DNA from 3 places in the Paenibacillus sp. CAA11 genome. Region 2 is predicted to be linked to each of the others. Evidence: riboswitches for the same ligand, from Rfam matches in the RefSeq annotation. Region 2 holds a riboswitch; each other region holds the start of a gene.
The links. Region 2 has a riboswitch for cyclic di-GMP ahead of DCC85_RS10240 (transglutaminase-like domain-containing protein). Riboswitches for the same ligand answer to the same signal wherever they lie in the genome.
Positions count from the first base shown of each region.

Region 1: another riboswitch for cyclic di-GMP. It lies ahead of DCC85_RS17800 (anti-repressor SinI family protein); the one in region 2 lies ahead of DCC85_RS10240 (transglutaminase-like domain-containing protein).
Region 3: another riboswitch for cyclic di-GMP. It lies ahead of DCC85_RS16395 (AMP-binding protein); the one in region 2 lies ahead of DCC85_RS10240 (transglutaminase-like domain-containing protein).

Region 1 covers NZ_CP028922.1:3,809,780-3,817,195, forward strand. Annotated here, with positions in the region: gene dnaI (primosomal protein DnaI) at 1-56, opposite strand, end outside; gene DCC85_RS17790 (replication initiation and membrane attachment family protein) at 105-1,634, opposite strand; gene DCC85_RS17795 (helix-turn-helix domain-containing protein) at 1,779-2,984, opposite strand; gene DCC85_RS17800 (anti-repressor SinI family protein) at 3,162-3,332, opposite strand; cyclic di-GMP riboswitch class I at 3,365-3,449, opposite strand; gene DCC85_RS17805 (hypothetical protein) at 3,821-5,116, shown strand; gene sipW (signal peptidase I SipW) at 5,155-5,727, shown strand; gene DCC85_RS17815 (TasA family protein) at 5,818-6,414, shown strand; gene DCC85_RS17820 (helix-turn-helix domain-containing protein) at 6,562-6,897, shown strand; gene hemQ (hydrogen peroxide-dependent heme synthase) at 6,986-7,416, shown strand, end outside.
Region 2 covers NZ_CP028922.1:2,185,989-2,193,404, reverse strand. Annotated here, with positions in the region: gene DCC85_RS10255 (response regulator) at 1-768, shown strand, start outside; gene DCC85_RS10250 (class D sortase) at 874-1,563, shown strand; gene DCC85_RS10245 (LPXTG cell wall anchor domain-containing protein) at 1,617-5,072, opposite strand; gene DCC85_RS10240 (transglutaminase-like domain-containing protein) at 5,258-6,061, opposite strand; cyclic di-GMP riboswitch class I at 6,074-6,153, opposite strand; gene DCC85_RS10235 (hypothetical protein) at 6,410-6,628, opposite strand; gene fabF (beta-ketoacyl-ACP synthase II) at 6,719-7,416, opposite strand, start outside.
Region 3 covers NZ_CP028922.1:3,500,515-3,507,930, forward strand. Annotated here, with positions in the region: gene fdhF (formate dehydrogenase subunit alpha) at 1-918, shown strand, start outside; gene DCC85_RS16380 (helical membrane plugin domain-containing protein) at 940-1,437, shown strand; gene DCC85_RS16385 (helix-turn-helix domain-containing protein) at 1,696-2,955, shown strand; gene DCC85_RS16390 (hypothetical protein) at 2,957-3,319, opposite strand; gene DCC85_RS16395 (AMP-binding protein) at 3,359-5,296, opposite strand; cyclic di-GMP riboswitch class I at 5,392-5,482, opposite strand; gene DCC85_RS16400 (hypothetical protein) at 5,740-6,042, opposite strand; gene DCC85_RS16405 (helix-turn-helix domain-containing protein) at 6,456-7,274, opposite strand.

The DNA of each region.
Region 1 (7,416 bases), 1.6 Mb from region 2:
TCCCGGAACTCGGGACTTCGCTTCATCTGCTGCAGCAGTTCTCCCATGGATTCCATATGGCCTTCTCCTCCCTAAATTTCTTATACGTTATCGGGAGCCGGCCTCTAAGAGCCCTTGCTGTGGCCGGTCTGCATTTGCTGGGCCATCTTAATCAGCTCGGCAAACTCCTCCTCCGACACTCCCTCTTCTCCGGTGTTCGTGCTTTGTACGATGGGAATATCCGGCTTCACCTTCCCGCTGCGGGCATAGGACTTGCCTCGCCCGCCTGCCGCTGGAGGAGTACTGCCCGGCTCACCGCTCTTCTTGACTTTGCCTTGCTCACGTATATATACAACCGCCTTCTCATATGTAGTAACCTGCTTAAGCAGCATATTCGAGGCAATAGATTCTACAAACTTACGGTTAATTCTCTGCTCGCCGCCAGTCGTCAGCAGCATCATCAAATAATGAATCAGCACGTTAATAACTTCGGCTGGCAGCTTATAATTGAGGTCGATCTTCTCGAAGATATCGAGCAAACTGTCCGGCACCGAGCCTGGGAAGAACTTCGGCAACAGCCTTGTATGCGGCTCATTGCGAAGCATCATATTATACTGATGCACATCACATTTGCCTTGAAGCTGCGGAGGCACCTCCACATAGTACTCCATCTGTACGGCATGCTCTTCAGGCGGCGACTCGCCTGCGGCCATCAAATCGCTGCCTTGGCGCAAAGAGACGACCTTGCCGCCGAGTGCCTGGCGCTCTTCCTCGCGACGCTTACCCTGACGGAAATGCAAATTCGCCCGGTGCTGCAGCTCATCAATGAGAAGACTGCCATCCGGTCCGAAGATGCCGTCCTCATCCAGCAGCCGGCATAGGTCCTGCACTGACAAATTATATTTACGGGCAACGTAATTAACCGCGCCCAGCTTCTCAGCATCATAGCGGAACGATTCGACCTGAGCCCGGTTCACTGAATCCCTTGGAAAACGCAAAATAATATCGGAATAATTGAAGCCTTCCTCCTCCAACTGGCGAAGTTCAGGCTGCCGGGATATCTGCACCTCGGCAATCGCTTGTTCCAATTCATAGTCAATCGCATGGGTATTCAGTTCAAAAATATCATAGAAAGGAACGGACAGATTCTCCTTGTTCATCAGGGTCTGACTCCATTCCTGCGGTTCCTTGCTCCAAAGCTGCTCCTGAAGAGACAGCACGGCAAACTTGCCCAGCTTATCTCTAAGCAGCAAGGTCAAGTGCTGTGTCTTAAAGAACTGGGTTGGGGGAAGCGGTGGCTGCAGCTCATACTCATAGACATAATCGTCTGTCTCCGGCAGGTAAATTCTGCTGCTTTGCAGAAGCCCCACAGCTTCCAGCTTCGAGGTCTGCTCTATAAGATATCTGCGCCCCTTCTCACTCGGATCCACCCCGAGAGTCAGGAACAGCTTCCGCTGCTGCTCAGGTTTTGAATATCCGACCTGCTCGAGGGGAACCTGTTGGAACAACAGCTGATAGAACGAGATAGCAAATCCACCGACCATGGGCTGATAGATCAGACTCAGCATCCGGTGATCCACAGGACCCAGACAGAAGTCGCGATATACGCAGTAACGGTGATTTTCAGTATAGTGCAGCAGGTTGTTCATGCGCATGAATCATCGCTCCTCTTCAAACGGCGTTGAACTCTATTCTATCACAAAAGAAATCGCCTTGAATCGATAAATATTAGCAAAAAACGCAAAGAATAGCCCCCGTTCTTAGAGCGGAGGCTTCCTCACTTATCTTTTCAACAAATCTCACAATCTATTAACTTCCTCATAGGTGGCTAGAATGAACTTGCGGAAAGGCGACTCGGGAAAAGAATGAACCCGCATATAAGCTTTGGCTGCCAGCTCCTTAGCAAGCTGATCCTCTCCCCGGCTGGCATGAATCCGCGCCGCATAAGCATCCGCTGCATAAATCTCCGAACGGTCAAGCGGATGATAAGATCCATATGATCCTTCTGGTGGAGTTACTTCGGCAAAGGCCTCTAGTGCAAGGTCTTCCTGACCTAAGCCGTAATGAGCGATTCCTTTGTGGACATAATAGCTTCCATTCTTCTTATCTAAATGCTGGGCGCACTTAACGATATAATCCATGGCCTCCGCATAGCGATGCTCCCGGTTAGCCGCTCTCGCCTCAGAGAGCTCTAGCAGACCAAGCTGGACCGGGTTCTCAGTGAACTCTGCAAATTGGCGGGCCTTGGCGAGGTAATGCCAGCAGTCCTCCAGACGGTCAAACAGCAGCATATTCCCCGCTAGAATCCGGTAAAAGTCACCCGTCATATAGTAGACACGCTTCTCCTTGGATAATTCGATTGCGGCAAGCATCGACTGCTTGCTCTGCTCATACTGGCCGAGGGCTGAGAGCGTAATAGCCTCCGCATAATACAGATCAATTTCAAATAAAGTGTCCTTGTCAATCCGCTTGGAGGCATACTGTGCTCTCACCTCGTTAATGAGCTCAAGGCAAGGAACGTACTTCTCCTGTATAAACAAATGGGCATATTTCGTATACTTGGCTTTCGCGCTTTCAATGTACAATCCGAACCGCTCATAAATTTCAACGGCTTTGCCGATCGCGCTCTCCCCGCCTTCCTTGGACGTATGGAAGCAAGCATTGGCGTAGAGGATCATCAAGCGCGCTGCATCCACGGTCATCGGGAGCTTAGCCGGCGCCTCGCTCTGGACCAGGCGAATGATCTTGGCATAAGCCTTCTTCTTATATTCCCGCTCCGCCTTAGCTACAAGCTCAGTGACCAACCTGCCGTCCTCTTCAAGAAAGTAGCCGGCATCCTGACCTAAACGTTCCGCAAGATACTGTAGGCTTCTCATCGATGGAAGGGCACGGCCATTCTCAATTTGGCTCAGCATGCTTTTGGTCATATGCGTACCGGCGAGAGCGGTCTGCGTCAGTCCCTGCTGCTTGCGAAGCTGGCGTATTTTTGCACCAATAGTTGTCATATACAAGTACCCTCATTATCATCTCGTTTTATTCAGTATAGCTTAACCATACGGGAACGAAAAGGAGAAAGCAGTCTGCCGGAAAAAGGCCGTGCTGTATAAAAAAAGCCCCCGCCTAAAGTGCGAGGGAACGGTTGAAGCCATGTTCCTTACACTTTAAGCAGGGAGCAGCATGCCTTAACTTATTTCCGTTAGCGTCTTTGCTTCTTTGATCAGAAATCTTCTAACTTCCTCAGCGGGAATTCCAGCCCGCTTCGCCTTCAGCAGCAGAATGACCCATTCTTCATCTAAATCATGCTGAAGGTTTAAATTGTTCGTTAGGTTTACAACCTGGGCGGACTTGTCCAAAAAAACTCTCCTCCTAAGCATTTTTTTGGTCCCCAGGCAGTCCAGCCATCCTAGTATCGCTACCTTAGACCTGTGACTTTGTGCCCCTGCCTTTCAGCAGGTTTACCTTTTCTCTGGTCAATCTTTATGAGGACATTAGTGCTCATTGACTATCATTACCTTCATTATAACGCGCCCTCTCCAAAAAGTTTGTCGTTATTCGTCCCGGAACCTAAAAATATCATGAGGAAAAATCATCTGTTTTTATAGATTAGGAGCAATCCTACCTCCCTCCTAAATTGTAATTTATAAAGAACTAAAGATGAAATAAGAATATCTATTTTATGTTCTTAATAAAGGATAAAATAGAGAGATAATACTAGATATTCAGAGTATTTATTAGTATATTGTTCATAATTAAGAACAAACAAGGTTTTTTCCGCCTTTTATTTTTAGGGGAGAAGTGATTATATTGTTACCAGAGATTATTCTTAATAAAGAACGAAAGGATGACCATTCTGCGCCAGACCAGAAAAGCTTTTAACCGTAGAAGAGAGCGGGAGCGAAGCAGACAAGCCGTGGTGCGTTCTCTCCAGTCTGGATTTGTCTTGTCCGCTATTCTAATAGGATTATCTCACCAGATCGGAAGTACCTATGGCGAGTATAACGAGCTTAAGGAGCAGCAGGGGGAAATCTCGGTCTGTCGGGTCTTCCCTAGCGATGTCATACAGCTGCTTAAACAGCTGGAGACAACACTCATGGAGGCCGAATCACTTCGCAGCAGTCTGCAATCCCCCATGGATCTGGGCGAAGGCAGGTTCACCTCCTTCCAAGTCACCCATGGGATGTCGCTTCAGGACCTGGAGGCTGCCGTATCAGCGCTGTCTGTGGAGCAGGTTCAGCTTGCCGGCCAGCTTTCGGAGGTGAACGCCAGGTTCGCGGCTAATCAGACGATCTGGGAACAGCTGAACGTCAAAGCCTCGGAAGCTAACGAGCTGCTAAACCGCCTGTACGAAGCCGCTGCAGACAATGCATCGAACTGTACCGAGATTAAACAGAACACTCTCCTTCAAGATATCTCTGCGCGTCTGCAGTCTGACCAAGTGCTGCCGGATTCACAGCGGAGCTCCCTGCAGTCCATCCTTGCATATCTGCAAGCGGTTCAAGCTTATAGCAGCCCGCAGCCCACAGGCCCTGACCGCTTCGCAGAACCGCTGGCCGATCCGGACAGCCCACTGACACAGGCTCTCAGACAGCTGGAAGCACCAAATTCGTCTGTGCAGCTAAGTTCGCAGCTCTCCGCTCATTTTGAAAATTTGAACCAAAGGTTTGAACTTGCCCGCAGCAGTATATCCTCTGCACTTAACGAGCTTGATGCCCGAATGAACAGTCTGCAATCCGCAATTGCGGCTGAGAAGGCCCGGCTCGAAGAGGAGAGATTGCGCCTGGAAGCCGAGAAAGCTAAACAAGAGGCTGAGAGAGCTCAGCGTGAAGCCGAGGAAAAGGCCAAACAGGATGAGCTGAATAAAGAGGAGCTCAAAGAGGAAGAAGCCAAACAAGACAAGCCCAAGGAGGACCTGGCTACTCCTCCCCTTCCTTCTGACGCCGCTGAAACTGCGCCATCAGATGACTCTGCACAGGTTGGGAAGCCGCCTCAAGAACATGCATCAACTGAGATTGCACCAGAACGTCCAGAGGCTGAAGAGGCGGATGCCCCTGAGCCGCTCGGGCCCGTATTTGAACCTGGACCAGATGCGAATACTCCCGCTCCCGATTTAAAATCCGAGCCGGCTCCTAAGGCATAGAAGGGTTCAATATTCCAGAAATGAAGGAGAACGCCAAAATGCGAATTCGCAAAATCGTCAGCACCCTGTTAAGTTCAGTGCTTCTGCTATTGTTCATGCTTATGGCCGTATCTGTCATCTTCTCCAGAGCGAGCGGAGGCCAGCCCAGCTTCTTCGGACTCCAGATTAAGACCGTGCTCTCCGGTTCTATGGAGCCGGGAATCCGGACAGGCTCGATTATCGCCGTCAAACCCGGCGGTGACATGACCCGATTCCAAGAGGGGGATATTATTACCTTCCGCTCGCATGACAAGCTGGTCACTCACCGGATTATTGAAGTCGTGAAGAATGGTCAGTCACAGCAGGTCATGTACCGGACCAAGGGAGATCACAACGATGCTCCTGACCTTGAAGCCGTGCCTTCGGGCAGTGTGATTGGAGAATATAACGGCTTCACCCTTCCCTATGTAGGTTATGCCATGAGCTTTGCCAGCTCCAAAGCAGGCAGTGTCGTGCTGCTTGTCATCCCGGGCATTTTACTAATTATCTACTCGTTTGTTTCCTGCTGGAGGGCTCTATCCACGATTGAGAAGCGTGAGCCTTCTGGCCAGAGTCCAGCGGACTCTGTATGATGGATGATCCTCTCTGGCGCTTAGACTGCCAGGGATCATATATAAATAAAACACCCGTAAGAGGGAAAATTTGAGGAGGAATTTATCGGTATGGGTATCAAGAAAACTTTGGCTCTTGGAGTTGCAACAGCTGCGCTTGGATTCACTTTGGTCGGTGGAGGTACATACGCTTATTTCAGTTCCACAACAGAAACTTCAGGCACCTTCGCTTCCGGCACCCTGGATTTGAGCGCCTCTCCAACTACCATCATTAATGTCAGCAATATCAAGCCTGGAGATAAAGCCGTACGCAACTTCAAGCTCGTCAACAACGGAACCCTGGATATCGGCCGCGTTCTCCTGAGCACAGATTATACGGTCACCAACCGCGCCGGGGCTCCTGAGAATACCGATGATTTCGGCAACCATATCCGCGTTAACTTCCTGGTTAATGCCGATAAAGGGGACCGTGTAATTTACAGCACAACACTGGCCGAACTGAAAAAGCTGACTCCAGACGCCGTGGAGAACAAAGTATTTGTTCCTTGGCTGGAGGAACGTGGCGGTCTTAAAGCAGGCACTTCCGACCTCCTGACCGTTGAATTCGAATTTGTCGATAACAACGCCGATCAGAATCAATTCCAAGGAGACGCCCTACAGCTCACTTGGAAATTTGAAGCCAAACAAGGCAAAGGCGAACAAAAATAATCACAGGCTGCAGCCGTGGCAGCTATGAAAAGAGATCTTCTCCTAGCAGAGGGTCTCTTTCCCTTTTTACATATGGGATTCGGCTATGTTGATAGCCCCTATTCTGATATAATGACGTAAAAAACGATCGAGAGAGGCGTCTTCAACGTGACAGAAAATTTAGGACAGCGTATTCAGCGAATTCGTATGGCAGAAGGCTGCTCTCTATCGGAGCTGGCCGAGAAGTCAGGCGTTGCCAAATCCTATTTGAGCAATGTGGAGCGCAATATCCAGTCGAATCCCTCTATTCAATTCATGGAGAAGATTGCTTCAGCCTTGGGAACTTCCGTTGCCTTCCTGCTTTATGGTGAGCTTCCTGAAGACGAGCCCTTGGACCCGGAGTGGTCAAGCCTTGTCAAAGAAGCCATGAACTCTGGAATCAGCAAGCAAGAGTTTAAGGAGTTTCTCGAATTTCAGAAGTGGAAGCTGGGTCAGAAGGAATAGTTTAAATTTTATGAAGATATGATGAACCCGTTTGCTCCCCCCTCTTCAGTTGCGCTACAATGTAACATATACATTGAGGAGTGATTACATGAACGAGGCAGCATTAACTCTGGATGGTTGGTATGCACTTCATGACTTCCGGGCCATGGATTGGAACGCATGGAAGGCTGCAGATGATGAGGAGCGGGCTGTTGCCCTTGATGAGCTGCACGTCTTCATGCAGGAATGGCAGAATATCGAAGAAGCCAAAACTGGAAGCACGGCCGTGTATTCCATCGTTGGGCAGAAAGCGGACTTTGTGATGGTTCACCTGCGGGAAACGCTTGAGGAACTGAACGCCGTCGAGAACGCTTTCAACAAAACAACCTTCGCCAAATATACAACCAAGGCATACTCTTATGTCAGTATAGTAGAGCTAAGCAACTATCTTGGCGGCAACGGAGGAGACCCTTATCAGAACCCGGATATTGTTGCCCGCCTGAAGCCGATTATGCCAAAGTCCAAGCACATCTGCTTCTA
Region 2 (7,416 bases):
CAATCTTTAAGACCTGAGATGGTGCATCGCAGTCACGGACATCATGAACGTACTCTCCCCTTCCGCTGGAGAACCACAAAGGCACAAGAACTGTTTGCTTATCTTTTGCATCACCGTAACCGCTTTGTCAATAAAGATACTTTAATTCAAGAGTTCTGGCCCGACCATGAATTCAAAAAAGCATCTACATATCTGTACACAACCATATATCATATCCGTCAATGTCTGAAGCAAGCAGACTTGGAGATCACCATCAGCAATGTGAGCGGCGGAGAAGGCTATATGCTGAATACCAACCAAGTTCAGGTGGACGTAGATATGCTTGAAGGCGGAATCAGAGCGCTTGGCGCCGTAACTAAGTTGAATATCACGGACCACCGGCAGATTTCCGACCTGTATACCGGGGATTATCTTGCAGAGCATGATTATTTCTGGGCGGAAAGTGAACGGCATCGTCTTCGCACAGTATGGCTCCATCATGCAGCGATGCTTGCGGATTTTTATTCTAATCACGATATGCTTGCAGAGGCCATTACAATGTACAAACGAATCACACAATTCCATCCTTATTATGAGGATGGGCATTTGGGTCTTCTGCAAGCTTATGCTTCTGCGGGCGACAGAATGGCTGTACAAGAACACTATCAGCACATTGAACAGATGTATTCCGCAGAACTGGAGATTCCGCTTCCTGAATTTATACTGCAATGGTATTACAAGTGGAATTCGTCCCAAGACGCTGGGATGTTAACAGAATTCCGGGCCTAACCAGCCCGGTTTTTTGTTTAGTTTTTGTACATGTACATTGATTACAATGATTCTTAACGATAGAAATTCTGCAATCTGCCTAAGCAAAGGGTGTGGTCAACAAGAATGATAAGAAAATTATCATTTGTAGTTATTATTCTGGGTATATGCCTCTTCCTCTTCCCGAAAGGAAGGGAGCTGTACTACGATTTCGAGCAAAGACTGTTAATGGCACAGCTGGAAGAGGAAGCTTCTCCCGGGTTAGAAGGACAAAATAAGCAGCTGCTCGAATCCGGATTTGCGAAGCTGAATCAAATCTTGAATCTCTCAGGAGATGCTGAAGAAGCAAGCCGCCCTACTTCCAATAACAACACCAACTTGCCGAATCAAGCAGTTGGTATGATTCTTATTGACAAAATTAATGTCAAGCTGCCAATTCTAGAGGGAGCAACCAAACAAAACATGAAATATGCTGCCGCTCATCTCAGTGAAACTGCTCCATTAGGGGGGAATGGGAATGCAGCGATTGCTGCTCATAGAGCCCATACCCAAGGGAGGTTATTCAACCGCCTGAACGAATTAGAGATTGGTGACCGTGTTGAGCTCCGGCTAAAAGACCAAACGGATCAGGTCTATGAAGTATATAACATTACCATTGTTGAACCAACAGAAGTATCCGTTCTGGAGGGCGATGCGCGAGAAAGAATTATTACCCTAATTACTTGTGATCCCCTGATTAATCCAACGCACCGGCTTATTGTTAAAGCAAAGCTGGTGTCTGAGAAGAAGCCTAAACCGAACGTAGTATTGAATTAATAGATCTAAAAAGCCTGCTGATATTTCAGCAGGCTTTTTGGCATTTAAAGAGGTTATTTTGCGTTTTTGCTTATTTTGCTTTTCTTGAAAATAACTGCTCCAGCAATCCCCAGCATAATCAAAGTAATCCCCAATAATTGAATCATGAAGTAGCTCTCTTCGCCCGTCTTTGGAAGCATAGGCTTGCTAGACGTATCGCCACCCTTGTCATGATCATCTGGCGAATCACTAATTCCGCCGGTTGGTGTGTCATCATTAAGATCCACAAGATCAGGATCTTCAGCAGGCTGTGCATCCGGTTTAGTTGGCGTTGGCTCCAGAATCTGATCCCCCGGCACCAGAATTGGCGTTGTTGGTTCCGGTGTTACCGGTACAGGTGTTGGCTCTGGAGTTACTGGTGTAGGCGCAGGCCCAGGCTGTGTGGGTATAGTTGGACTTGGTGTTGGATTTGGATTTACCGGTGTTGGACTTGGGTCTACAGGTGTAGGATTCGGGTTCACCGGTGTTGGGTTCGGATCTACAGGTGTTGGATTCGGATCTGTTGGCCCAGGAGAAGGCTCTGTAGGTGTTTTTTGATTTTCTACAGTAACCGCCGGATTCAAATCACTTGAACTAATGGTAATCGGATATTCTGTTGGGAGAACCTGGTACCCCCGTGGTGCAGTAATTTCTTTAAGCTTATAATTCCCTACCAGCAGCTTGGTGAAGACCGCTTTCCCATATTCGTCGGTAGTTTGCGTGTCTACCAAAATAGACGATCCGTTAGCCATGTTGCGGTAGAGCTCAAATACAGCGCCTTGCAAGAAGAGACCCGGATCCTCTTTATCGGTCTTAGTAACTGTTAATTCTCCTCTTTTTCCGCTTCCGGTACCAGACCCTGAGGTTACGCCCACGATGACTTCTTCAGAGGTTTCACTGGTAACTGTCTTGATGTTGTTTCCTTCAAATTTAACCTTGTTGGTGACCTTCTCCCCATCATTTGCTTTAATTAGGGACTGATATTCTAGAATATACGCTTCATCAATATCCTTATTGAAGCTCAAGGTAAAGATTGCTTCCCCTTGATCATTTGTTCCCGAAACAATGGAATAGTCTGTGTCCCGTAGTAGCTCGTCACTCTTAATAACATTACCTTTATCATCAACCTTGGTTGAATATAAATGATAGCTTTCAGGCAGCAGCACCTGGTTGCTCGTAGGCGTATCAATAATTTTTGCCTGAGCTACGTGGCTCTGTCCCTCATTGATCACAATACTCCAATTGATCAACTCGCCGGCTTGCTTACCTGTTTTGGTAACATACTCCCCGCCATGCGGAACTGTAACGGAAGCTTTCAAATTCTCTGAAACTTGCTTCGTGCCATCCATAAGAACAGCTTGATTCTCGATCTTACGGTCAATGAGGTTCCCATCCATGCTCGTCTTGAAGGTAAGAATATAGCCTTCGTTAATCTCTTTGTTAAATGAGACAGTCATGACATTGCTCTGCTCGTCATACTTTAAGCTGTATTCTGATGCAGGTATAATATCCCCGGAAGACACCTTCCCTGAAGACGCATCAATATTCATTTTGTGAACTTCAAGAGAACTTTCATCGAGCTTCTGATCTTGAAGCAGTGTATCAACAACCTGAGGCTTGCTAATCTGCTTCAGATTATAGTTAACACCTAGTGTCCATGTAATTTCTTTATTCTTCGGATTATAGGAACCCAGCTTATATCCGTTATTCTTGGTATAAGAATTGGGGTCAAACGTGCTAACTGCGGTTATAGAGTGATCTGTTCCGCCGCTATCTTTCCAACGGATCGCTGCGTGGTTTGGCATGGATTTGCCCGAGCCAGTCACCCAGTCGGTGTTAAATTTTGTTGTGTAGGTAATCGTGAATTGCGTAGCGATAGGTTTGTTAAACTTCAGTTCAAAACCAAGCTTATGATCTGCCGGGGTACCTTTGTAATTGATTTCATAATCCCCGCCGCTAACCACAGGCTGACCATCAATCTGAAGTGAATCTGGAATCAGCTCAAGGCCGCCATTTGGAAATGCATCTTCAATAACGACTGAATTTACAGGAAGGCGATTTCCATTAAGTGTAATTTTCCAGTCCACAGTCTTGTTGACATAATCGACATTTCCATTTGTCTTCTTGCCAAAAAGCTGAATAATCCCTTGATCATCCCAAGATTCTTGTCCATCAGAAGTGACTTTATTCGTTACCGTAGCATCTTCGTATACAGGTACGCTAACTTTCGTACGGTATTTGATCACATAAGCGGATGTAATGTCCGAGTTGAACTGAAGCTCAAATCCGCCCTGATGATTATCTGTTAATGTATAATTGCTGACTTTGCTTCCCTGAATCATATTCCCGGACGAATCGAAGGTTACCTCGTAAACTGCGAGTTCTTCAAGGCTTTGTGTATCTGTATTTGTGAAAGCATCACTCAGTAGTGCTTTTTGCTGAGGAATCGCCTGCTCCCCGAAGTTATAGTTAATCTCCCAATCTATGGTTTGATGAACAGGATCATAATTAACCGCCTTCTTCTTCAGCAGATCCCCATACTTAATTCCAACAGTTGCACTTGCTGTAGCATCTTGATAATTCGTCCCGCTCAAGATTGCTGTGTTGGTGAAGTTTGTACCGCTAGTGATTTTCGTTGTATAGCGGAGCTGATAGGCTTGATTGATAGAAGAGTCACTGAACTTTATTTGAAAGTCCTTGCCATCTTGTGTCTTCACGATGCTGTATTTAGAAGCATCGACCTGGCCTCCAGCGACGACGGAACCATCAAGATTCACATCCAAATGATACAGCTCGATCGTTCCTTGATTCAATTCTAGTCCGTCTGGAATCGGATCGGTAAGAACAGCGTTCTCAATCGTCTCCAGCTTCTTATTCAAATTTATGACCCAGCTGATGTTCTGACCGTTCAGCCTCTTATCAGGTGAACCTGTCTTATCTATGGTTGTATCCACATTGGGTTTGAACTCAACCGGGATCTCTTGTTCTCCCCCTTGGGTCGGGAATTTGATCACCTGCTTGGAGCTGCCCGTTATTTTTTGTTTATCAAATCTCGCATTCACGGTCAGCTTCCCATGGACCTCATCATAGTTGCTAATAAACTCATTAAAGGTCATCGTTACCTTGCGGGTATCTTTGTCTACCACGAAAGCACCTACATTATCACTTCCATTGATGACCAAGTCACCCTCGACATTATTGAACATGACGAATTTATCTGCGGGCAGCAAATCAAAGGTAAATGTGTCCCCCTGGGTGTAATCATGTCCATTGTCAAGCTTCCAGTCGAAGTCCAGCTGAACACTTGCTCCCTGCTCGTAGACTGCATCTGTGACGGTATTTCCGGATCCGTCTTTGGCAGTAAGTGCAACATTGGTGATCAGATTGTCGGTGACTTCCTTGGCATAAGCAGCCGTCAACATTCCCAGACCCTGAAGCACCTGAACTAGAAGCAGTAGCCCCACCACGCCTATGCTCAGTTTTTTCTTCATGAATACCGTACCTCCCCAACTCTCAAATACATATATTAGCTCCTTTCTCTATGATTTAATTCATACTTTTCTATATTACCTAGAGCGAATAGACAAAATCTGAACAATATCCATATATTTCTTGCCTTGCATATTAAAAAAAGCCCATTCCGCATTCAGCAGAACGAGCTTTGATCCGTAAAAAATTAATAATACTTAGCAGTTTTGTATTTAGAGGATTCCTTAATCATGGCTTTGTTTTTAGTATACTTTAACCCCGCATCTACAGTAGTATCTATAAGATTCCACTTGCCATTCAGAAAAACCTCATTCCACGCATGATACTCTGTAACATATGCCGATGAACCTGTTACAAGCTTGGCCGGAATATCTACACTTCGCAGCATAGCAGCAAACAAAGAGGAATATCCATAACAGGTTGCAGATTGAGAAGTTAATACTTGATCCGGGTCTGGTGTATAATCTGGAGTTTGAATTTTAGCCAATTTAGTATCATATTTGATGTTCTTTGTAATATAGGCATAGATCGCCTTCACTTTATCTTCATCACTCTTCAGATTCTTGGTTAACTCCTTGGCTTTAAGAGCTGCCTTACTATTCTCATTCCACTTCACTTTCTCAATTGAATTGAGATACACGATCTTGGAATCCGCCAAATTGAGCTGAACAGTTACATAATCCAGCACTTTGTATTTATTACCCGACACCTGTTCCAGCAGAGACACCTTATAGTCTCCATTTCCGAACTGAAGTGGAAAGCTATGAACTTGTCCATTTGAAGCAAGCTGATAGTTATAGGTTATATTGCTCTTTGAAATCATGACTCTGTAGCTGTTTGTTGTGGGAGCCTTATATGTAACCTCTATAACTCCTTGATCTAGCTTAGTTATATCTAACCAGGAATGTTCCTTGGCTGATACGTCTTTCGTCTGTACAAGAACGGCCAATGTTACCAATAATGCTACAAATAAAGAACTCCATTTTCTCATAAAAAATCCCCTTTCGATAGCTGGCTGCCATCCTCATTGAAGGCCCTATAGCTTTGCGTCCCCGTCTTTCGGCGGGTTTGCCATTGTCGTATGGTTTAAGCATAGCTTACAACAAATGGTGTCGATATTTGTAGTAAATAATTTACAAATTAAAAAATTTAACTATATAAAAAAGCCCAAAGTAAACTTTGGGCCTACAACTTTAGTCAACAGCATTGAATAATAATTGAATTCACTTTGTAGATTTCCCCCTATATAGATTGAACTAAAGAGTTTTACATTGAATCTTCTGTTATCACGGCCTAATACTGTCCTATAACGTTCATTTCTTTAGTTCGTTCTATATAGCTACGGCTTTTTCACAAGCACCAGACCCTCCAGCCTCTTAAGCCCTTCTGTACTTAACCAGCCGCTTGTCCCCGCAAAGAGTGCATTGTCAAAAATCCGCATCCACAAATTAAAGAGCAGTGTCCCTATAATCATCTCTACCAAAACAAATGATTTTATTGAGTACATCTCAATGACATAAACTTTAAATTCATCAGCCACAGGAACCTTGAATTTCATAGTACACCTCACTGTCACTTATTCGTGTTCATCTTATGAGTCAGTCAGGTTGTCTAATTCATCTATGGCAAGGTGAATTTCCAAGGCTGCTTAATCGCTGAATTTCCTAAGAATAATTACGGCATTATGACCGCCAAAGCCAAAAGAATTGGACATACCAAGCTGAACGGATGCCGAGCGTGCGGTATTAGGTACAACATCTAAGTCACAATCGGGATCAGCGGTTTCCTGGTTAATGGTAGGCGGAATGACCCCCTCCTGAAGAGTCTTTACCAGCGCAACCGCCTCTGCCCCTCCTGCTGCACCCAGCATATGTCCGGTCATAGACTTGTTTGCTGTGACAGGAATGCGATAAGCGTGGTCGCCAAATACAGCCTTAATGGCTAGCGTTTCCGATTTGTCCCCCACCTCGGTACTGGTCGCATGTGCACTAATGACATCAATTTGGTCTGGAGACAAGTGAGCTTCCGCAAGTGCTGCCTTCATAGCTTGTGCTGCTCCTCTTCCTTCCGGATGAGTGGCTACCATGTGATAGGCATCCGAGCTGGCTCCATAACCGCACACCTCGGCCAAAATAACAGCCCCCCTGTTAAGGGCATGGGTAAGCGACTCCAGCACGAGAATCCCGGCTCCTTCGGCTATGACGAACCCGTCACGTCCCGCATCAAAGGGCCTGCTCGCCCGGCTTGGTGCATCATTTTGGGTAGACATTGCTGTTGCATTGCCAAAGCTTGCCATGGAGAGCTCGGTTACAGCAGCTTCCGCTCCCCCAGCCAGAATTACATCAG
Region 3 (7,416 bases), 1.3 Mb from region 2:
AGCAAGCTGGATTTCTTCGTCGTTCAGGATGTCTTCCTGTCCACGACTGCGCAATTTGCGGACGTCATTCTTCCTGCGGCGCCTTCGCTCGAGAAAGAAGGAACCTTCTCGAATACAGAACGCCGGGTTCAGCGCCTCTACCAGGTATTCGAACCGCTTGGCGAATCCAAGCCGGACTGGTGGATTACAACCCAAATCGCCAAGCATATGGGCTTCGATTGGGGCTATACCCATCCGTCTGAGATTTTTGCCGAGATGGCGAGCTTGACTCCGTTCTTCTCTGGCTGCAGCTATGACATGCTGGAAGACTGGGGCAGCTTCCTGTGGGGCTCCGCATCCGGTGAAAGCACCCCGCTGCTCTATACGGACGGCTTCTACTTCCCGGATAAGAAGGCCCGCTTCTCGCTGGTGGAGTACGTTCCTCCCGTGGAATATCCAGCCGAGTTCGATCTCGTGCTGAACAACGGGCGCCTGCTGGAGCATTTCCATGAAGGCAACCTGACGAATAAGTCGCAGGGGATTAACCACAAGTTCCCAGACGTATTCGTAGAAGTATCTCCTGAGCTAGCGAAAGAACGAGGTGTCGAAGACGGCTCCCTGGTCCGGCTGGAATCGCCTTATGGTGCGATCAAGCTGCGGGCGCTTGTCACCGACCGGGTGCGCGGACATGAGGTTTATGTGCCCATGCACTCCAACAGTCATGAGAGTGCGGTCAACCTGCTTACCGGATCAGCCGTGGATGTACGGACACACACTCCTGCCTATAAGCAAACCAAAGTGCGCATGCAGATTCTTAACGTGAAGGGCGTTAACCCGCTGCCGCAGACAAATCCTCGCTATAAGAAGCGCAACCCGCAGAACGGGGTTGAAGTTCAGCGGAAGTGGAACCGTCAGGATTTCGTATCGCTGGTAGACTAGATCACGGAAGGAGACAGACCGATGGCAAAACCCATTTCCCTTGTCAAAAAGCGGATGATTACCGAGGAAGAACGCCAGGAACAGACCATTCAGCGTCTAAAACAGCAGCTTGCCGAGAGCAATGAGGCGCTAGAGAAGTCCTTGGTCATTCTGAATGAGCTGCATCAAAGCGGCATTCTTGAAGCAGCCGAATCCATGCTGAAGGCCAAAGCCAAAATTGCAGAAATTGCGCTGGGACAAATCTCGCGTAAAGAGGTTACTAACCTAATCAATAACGGCATGGCTGCAGCCGGGGCTCTCACGAATATTGATCCGGCCCAGACATCGAAGCTGATGAATGGCTTGACTTCAGGCATTCAGGAGGCGAATGCCTCGACCGGAGGCGCCAAGAAGATCGGATTGTTTACGCTCATGAAGTCCCTTAAGGATCCGGATGTGAACCGGGCTCTTGGGTTTGGGCTTAACTTCCTGAAGGGCCTCGGCCGAGGACTTCAGGACAAAGATGAACCGAACGCTTAAGGCTATTTCTTCTATTAATATAAAATGTGCAATCTTTTCTCAGATGCATACATGAAGGGGCATTCTCTTTGCAGGAATACTGCAGAGAGAACGCCCCTTTGTCTATCGTTGTGGCAGCTTCTTTACATCTAACTGGTTATGACTGCAACCTTTTTTTTGCAAAAATATGGTATAAAGCGAACAAAAATTGTATTATATAACCATATCGAAAATCAAGAGTATTTCATAGATGCAGATATAGAAAGGACGCTTCGCCCCATGAGTGCATTACCCCAGTTTGAAGAATCGGACATCATTTGCAAAATGATTACTGACAGCTTTGAAGTGAACATTTTCAAGTCAGATGAACAAGGAAAGCTTCTTTCCAGCACAGTGAAAGACTTGCCTGCCCACCCATTGAAAAAAAACTGGCAGGAGCTTTTGCACCCTTATCTTAGCCAAATAGCCCCATCACCCTATCCGCAGTGGGTATCAACCCCTTATCTCGAAAACTTTCTTATTATTCCGATCGTCCAGTTTGAGTGGAATTTCGGGCATTTAATCATCGGCCCAGTCCTGGAGGCTGTTCTCACAGATCAGGTCGTTGACGGCCTAATGTATGATCATCGGATTCCCCAGGAGCGCAGAAAAGAGCTATTGGAATATTACAGAAATATTCCGATTTATAGCGGCACCAAGCTTCTTCAGATAGGAATACTCCTCTATTACTCCATTTACCGAAAGCAGCTTGATATGAAAGAGTTGATAGAGCATATGGAGAAGGACAACTCCCACGCCATAAAAGTGAAGGACAGGCTAAATAACCATTTGAATAAGAGTTATCAGAACCCGCCACAGCAGCATAACTACTTACTTGAACAGCAGGTGTTACAGTGTATTCGGGAAGGGCGTAAGGATGAGCTGATGCAATTTGCAGAGCTGCACCGACAGCATGAGGGGATCGGCATACTTTCCCAGAAGAGCCACCTGCGGCATCTGAAGAATGTCGGCATTTGTTCTATTACACTTTACACGCGGGCGAGTATTGAGGGCGGGCTTCATCAAGAGGTCGCCTTTCCATTAAGTGATCTGTATATTCAAGAGCTTGAGGAGCTGCATACGGCTGAAGAGATCTATACCCTGCTAGACCATGCCTTATCTGACTTTACAGGCAAAGTTCAGGAGATCAAGGAGCTGCAGTACAGCAAGCCCGTCACGATATGCAGAAGGTATATTTTCAACCATATCTACCAGCCGATTACGCTGGAGCAGCTTGGAGAAGCATCAGGCCTTCATCCCGGTTATTTATCACGTTTGTTCAAACGAGAGGTCGGTATAGGAATCAACCAGTACATAAGACAGGAACGGATTGAGGAAGCCAAGAAGCTGTTAAAATTATCGGATTATCCACTATCCAAAATTTGCTTGATGCTAAACTTTAACGATCAGAGCTATTTCACCAAGACCTTTAAGGCGATGACAGGCGTCACGCCAGGACAATACCGTAACGCCGCGCATAACGAGCCGGCCACTAGCTAAGCTATCTTATCGTCTTCACAGGAGCGGTGAGATAGGCTTGCGCCTCCTCTAAGCTGTCAAAGGACGCTGCCATACTGCCAAACATCTGCTTCATCTGTATTCTTAATGTCACTGAAGGGGCGTAAAATGCCCACTTCGCAATGCCATGCTCTTGGCTGATGGGCCCCAATGATGCCAAGGCTACAGCAACTTGTTGGGGAAATCTACGGCTTAAGCTTAAATCACCCAGCACGATAAACCCGGGCTTGGCCTGCTGAACGGCTTGTTTATAATACTCTATGTAATGAATTACTTCTTCCATGGTGATGCTTCGGATTGCGCAAGTAATCTGGTTGCTCTGTTCATTGTATGTAATCTCAAACATTGTACTTGTCCTCCTGTAACAACTTGATGCTAGATCTTTCTATTTGCGGTCTCTTGTCCTTAGCAGCTGGACCGTTCCATCCGGCAGCCAGCGGGCCTGCCTGCCTGTTCTGTAACTCTTTCTCTGAGGTCTCCAATTCCAGGGATCATTCATAAAAACATCTGTATCTGCCTCCCTCTCCTTGTCTTCGTCTTCCCATTCGAATTCCTTACCTAGGATCATTAATTCTCCCGGAATGAAGGCAGGCTGTAGGTGGCCGCATGAATCCAGAATGGCCCACTGCACACCTGCAATAGGCTTGATGCGCGGGAAGCGCTCCTCTTCCCTGGATATCAGCTGTATGCCTGCGATCCCTCCGCTCTGCGCCAGGCTGTAGCCAGCATACACTCTATACGGAGGCAGGCTGCCCGGCAAGCTGCCGCATAGTCCCCAGGTAAGCAGTGCACGAAGCGAGCGATTCTCTAACTTCATGATAGGAATGCTGAGCTCCGGGGGAATCAAAGTACAGGTGATTGCATGTTCATCAAAATAATGATACAGCCCTTCTGCATCCTTCGCCAGTTCTTCAGACACGATATGAAGGGTTGCCCCTGAGGCCAAATAAGCGGGGTAGCTCCAGCTAGGAATGCCTGTCTCCCACTGCTCAACAATTACCCCACGGTCATCGGGACTCAGTTCAAAATGCTGCCGATGCCAGGAAGCAAGCTGGACCAGCGTACGATGATCATAAACCCTCCTTTTCGCCACCCCCTCTGTATCGAAACTGTACAGCACACAGGCTCTGTCAAAAGCGGCCGGGCTTTTAGCAGGAGCACAAACAGCAGCCGGCTTCTGTAGAGCCTCCGCTGCATGAAGGGTTGGAATCTGAGTCGCCTCTAAGCGGTCATCAGGCTTTAGGAGCAGCAGAAGCTTAGCTCTGCTATTCTTAATCACATGCTGCGCCTGCTTCGCAGTGAATGACAGTGGGATGGGAATATAAGCGGCCCCGGCGGCCAGTATCCCTAACATAAGGGGCAGCAGAAGCAGATGAGGTATAACCTGAAGTGCAACGAGATCACCTCTGCCGATCCCATACCCGGTGATCACTTCTGCTAAGCGTTTTACGGCATGGTCTAACTGAGTGTATGTCAGCTTCTCTGTCCCATGAACGACAGCAGAATGCCCCGGCGTCTGCTCAGCCTGATCATTCAATAAAGTAAGCAGCGTCGCCCCCGGCAGCTCCGGCGGAGATGAGGCACTGAATTTGGTGTCAAGCTGCCGCTTCTCCTCGGAAGTTAACATCTCAACAGCGCTAATCGGCGTCATCGGAGTTTGAAGACCAGCCTCCAGCATATGATCCAAATGGCAGATCAGCCGGTCCACCATAACCCGGTGATAGCGATCGCTTCGGAACAAGGCTTCTACTTGAATTCCACCTTCGGCGAATTTGACATTAAGCAGAAGCTCACATCCTGACTCTTGGACTCTCTCCTTCGTTGACTTCGTTAGTTTGAGTCCTAGGGCAGCCCGAATCGGCAAGTCCTTTCCAAGAGAAGCGGACAAATTAACAAATTCCTGCGGTGCTATAGCTCGCTGGCCTTCCTGATCTATGCTGTCCTTCATCTGCTCGAAGGCAAACCCCAGCGGCCAGTTCAAGCCGAATTGAAGCTCCAGTGGGATCACTTGATCAGGCTGAGTGGTGATGGCTGCCAGCCACACGGCATGGCTTCCGTAGTAACGCTGAAGCACAAGACCCAAAGCCGTGCAGCATGCTGCCAAACGGTGTTCTGCTGACATGGCCAGCAGGCGCTGCCCGCCGAGCGAATAGGCCTTAATTATCGAGCCTTCGGTTATTTCATAGCCTGGATCTGATGATAAAGCTGGCACTGGAAGATCATTTACAAGGCTATCCTGGGTCTCTGTGCTTTGAAGACGGTGCCTCCAATATTCCAAATTATTTAACGGCTTGTCAGCCTCAATTATATTTCCCGGAGACATAGGATCCCCCCATTCTCGCATTGCCGTTCTTCACATTAACATAAAAAAAATAACCCGCCGCCAAGGAGAGTTACAAACATGGTTACGCCCAAGGACTCGGCAGCTGGCTGGCTGATGCAACAATTTTGCATGTAAGCCCCTAAAGCTTTGCGTCACCGCCTTCCGACGGGTTTGCCTTTTATAGATAAATAAATAATAATATTGCCAATTATGTAAATATAAATTGTATATTTTGGACTACCGGACTATTTCAAAAAATGACTATAGTATAATATATCTATGTATTATATTACCATAATGAGCTTACTTTACAATACACTCCCCTGGGATTTTGTATTTTTATGTCGAAAAATATCTTAGGTATAGCAAAAAAAGACCGCATTTCTGCGGTCTATGCCTATATTCATGTTATATGAATCTATGAATTAAAGTTATCCTTCAGATTATTCAACGCCATCCTTGAAATGGCTGCTCCAATGTTTATCGCCTTTATGATTAAGGTCTTCCGCAGTCTTCTCCAAAGTTTGCAGCAGCGCTTCCTTTACTTTGGCCACAGTCTCACGAAATACGGTCACCTCAGAGCCTTTAATCTTCTCTCCGTACAAAGCTTGCGCGGCATTGTATTCCCGATGCTCTTCCACCAGGTTCTCAATCGAAGCAAGTGCGTGTTCAACAAAATGAGTGAGCGTGTGATGCTCCTTCGAAAGAGACTGCTTCAAATCCTGAACTTTTGCTAATGTTGCCATAACAGATCACCTCTATAATAAATTGTAAATTTACAATCTGAAAAATTTCACGAAATTTTCAACAAATTCATTTTAATATGTAATAATTTATATTGCAATTAGAAAATTATTGTTTTATGAAATTTTTTATAAATGAGACCTATTTGCAAATGCAAGCTCAAACGAAGCGTAAAGAGCTGATTCGAGAAGATGAGCGATGGTTTTTGGGAAGTACGCCGAATTTTGTTGAGCGCTTTCATGAGGAAGGGTTGCAGAATTCAGAAGGGTAGTTATGTTTCTTACCAGGGGGATGCTGTACAATATTTCGTGGACACTTGATTTCGATCCAGAGAATGAATATGGCGAAAGCCTTAATTTGAAATTCTGTATCGGTGAATCTGTCATGGAGGCTTATTCGGTAATCAGTCAGCTATTCAGTTGGACTTTTTGTATTCATAGGGCGTTTTCCCCATGACTTCCTTAAATGCTTTTCTAAAGGACTTCACGTTAGGGAACCCGGTCTCATAGGAAATCTCAGTAAGCGATTTGTTCGTTGTATCCAGCAGCTCGATCGCCTTTTCCAGGCAAAGGATCTGCTTGTATTCCATAAATGTCTGGCCAGTGTATTCATGAAACATCCGGGACAAATAAGCCTTGGAATAACCGCATGTGCGAGCTGTTTCAGCCAAGCTAATATTTTCAGTATAGTGCTCTTTTATAAAATCCAAAATATCTTGAATTTTTTGCTGTTTGGCACTGCTGGTAGCGGATGTAATCTCGGCTATCTGGCCAAAATGTTGCACCAACCAATATTTGAGCTCAATGACCCGGCTCTGGGCCAGAATATAGTCATAGGTTCCTGTAGATATTTGCAGGTTATATATTTCCATTAGCAACGCTCTCAGGTTGGAGAGGATCGACTCTTCCAGCTGTCCTTCAGATGTGTTCAACTGAATGATAATCTGTTCGCCGGCAAAAAAGGATTCCGAAAAATGCAGCACAAGCACACGGTTCTCCGTAAGACTTTGAGTCGAGTGAGGGACATTGCTGTTAATGAACAACAAATCCTGATCCGTCAAAGTGGTTACTTTCCCTTCATGCCATACTCGCAGGCTTCCGCTAATACAGTAAATCAGCTCCATATTGCTGTGAAAATGCATCGGAATAACTCTCTCTGTATTGCTGGCTTGAAAAATAAAAAGGTTTATCAGTTTTTTTCGATCTATTTCAATATGTTCATACATCTTTTTCATTTTAACACCCCGTTAACAAGCCATGAACAATGAACCTGCGTGTTTCCTTGAAACTATACCCTGTTTCTTTATCTATTACTATATCTATAGCAAAATGCGTAATCAAGCAACATCGTATTAAAATGAAGGAACAACAAAAAAG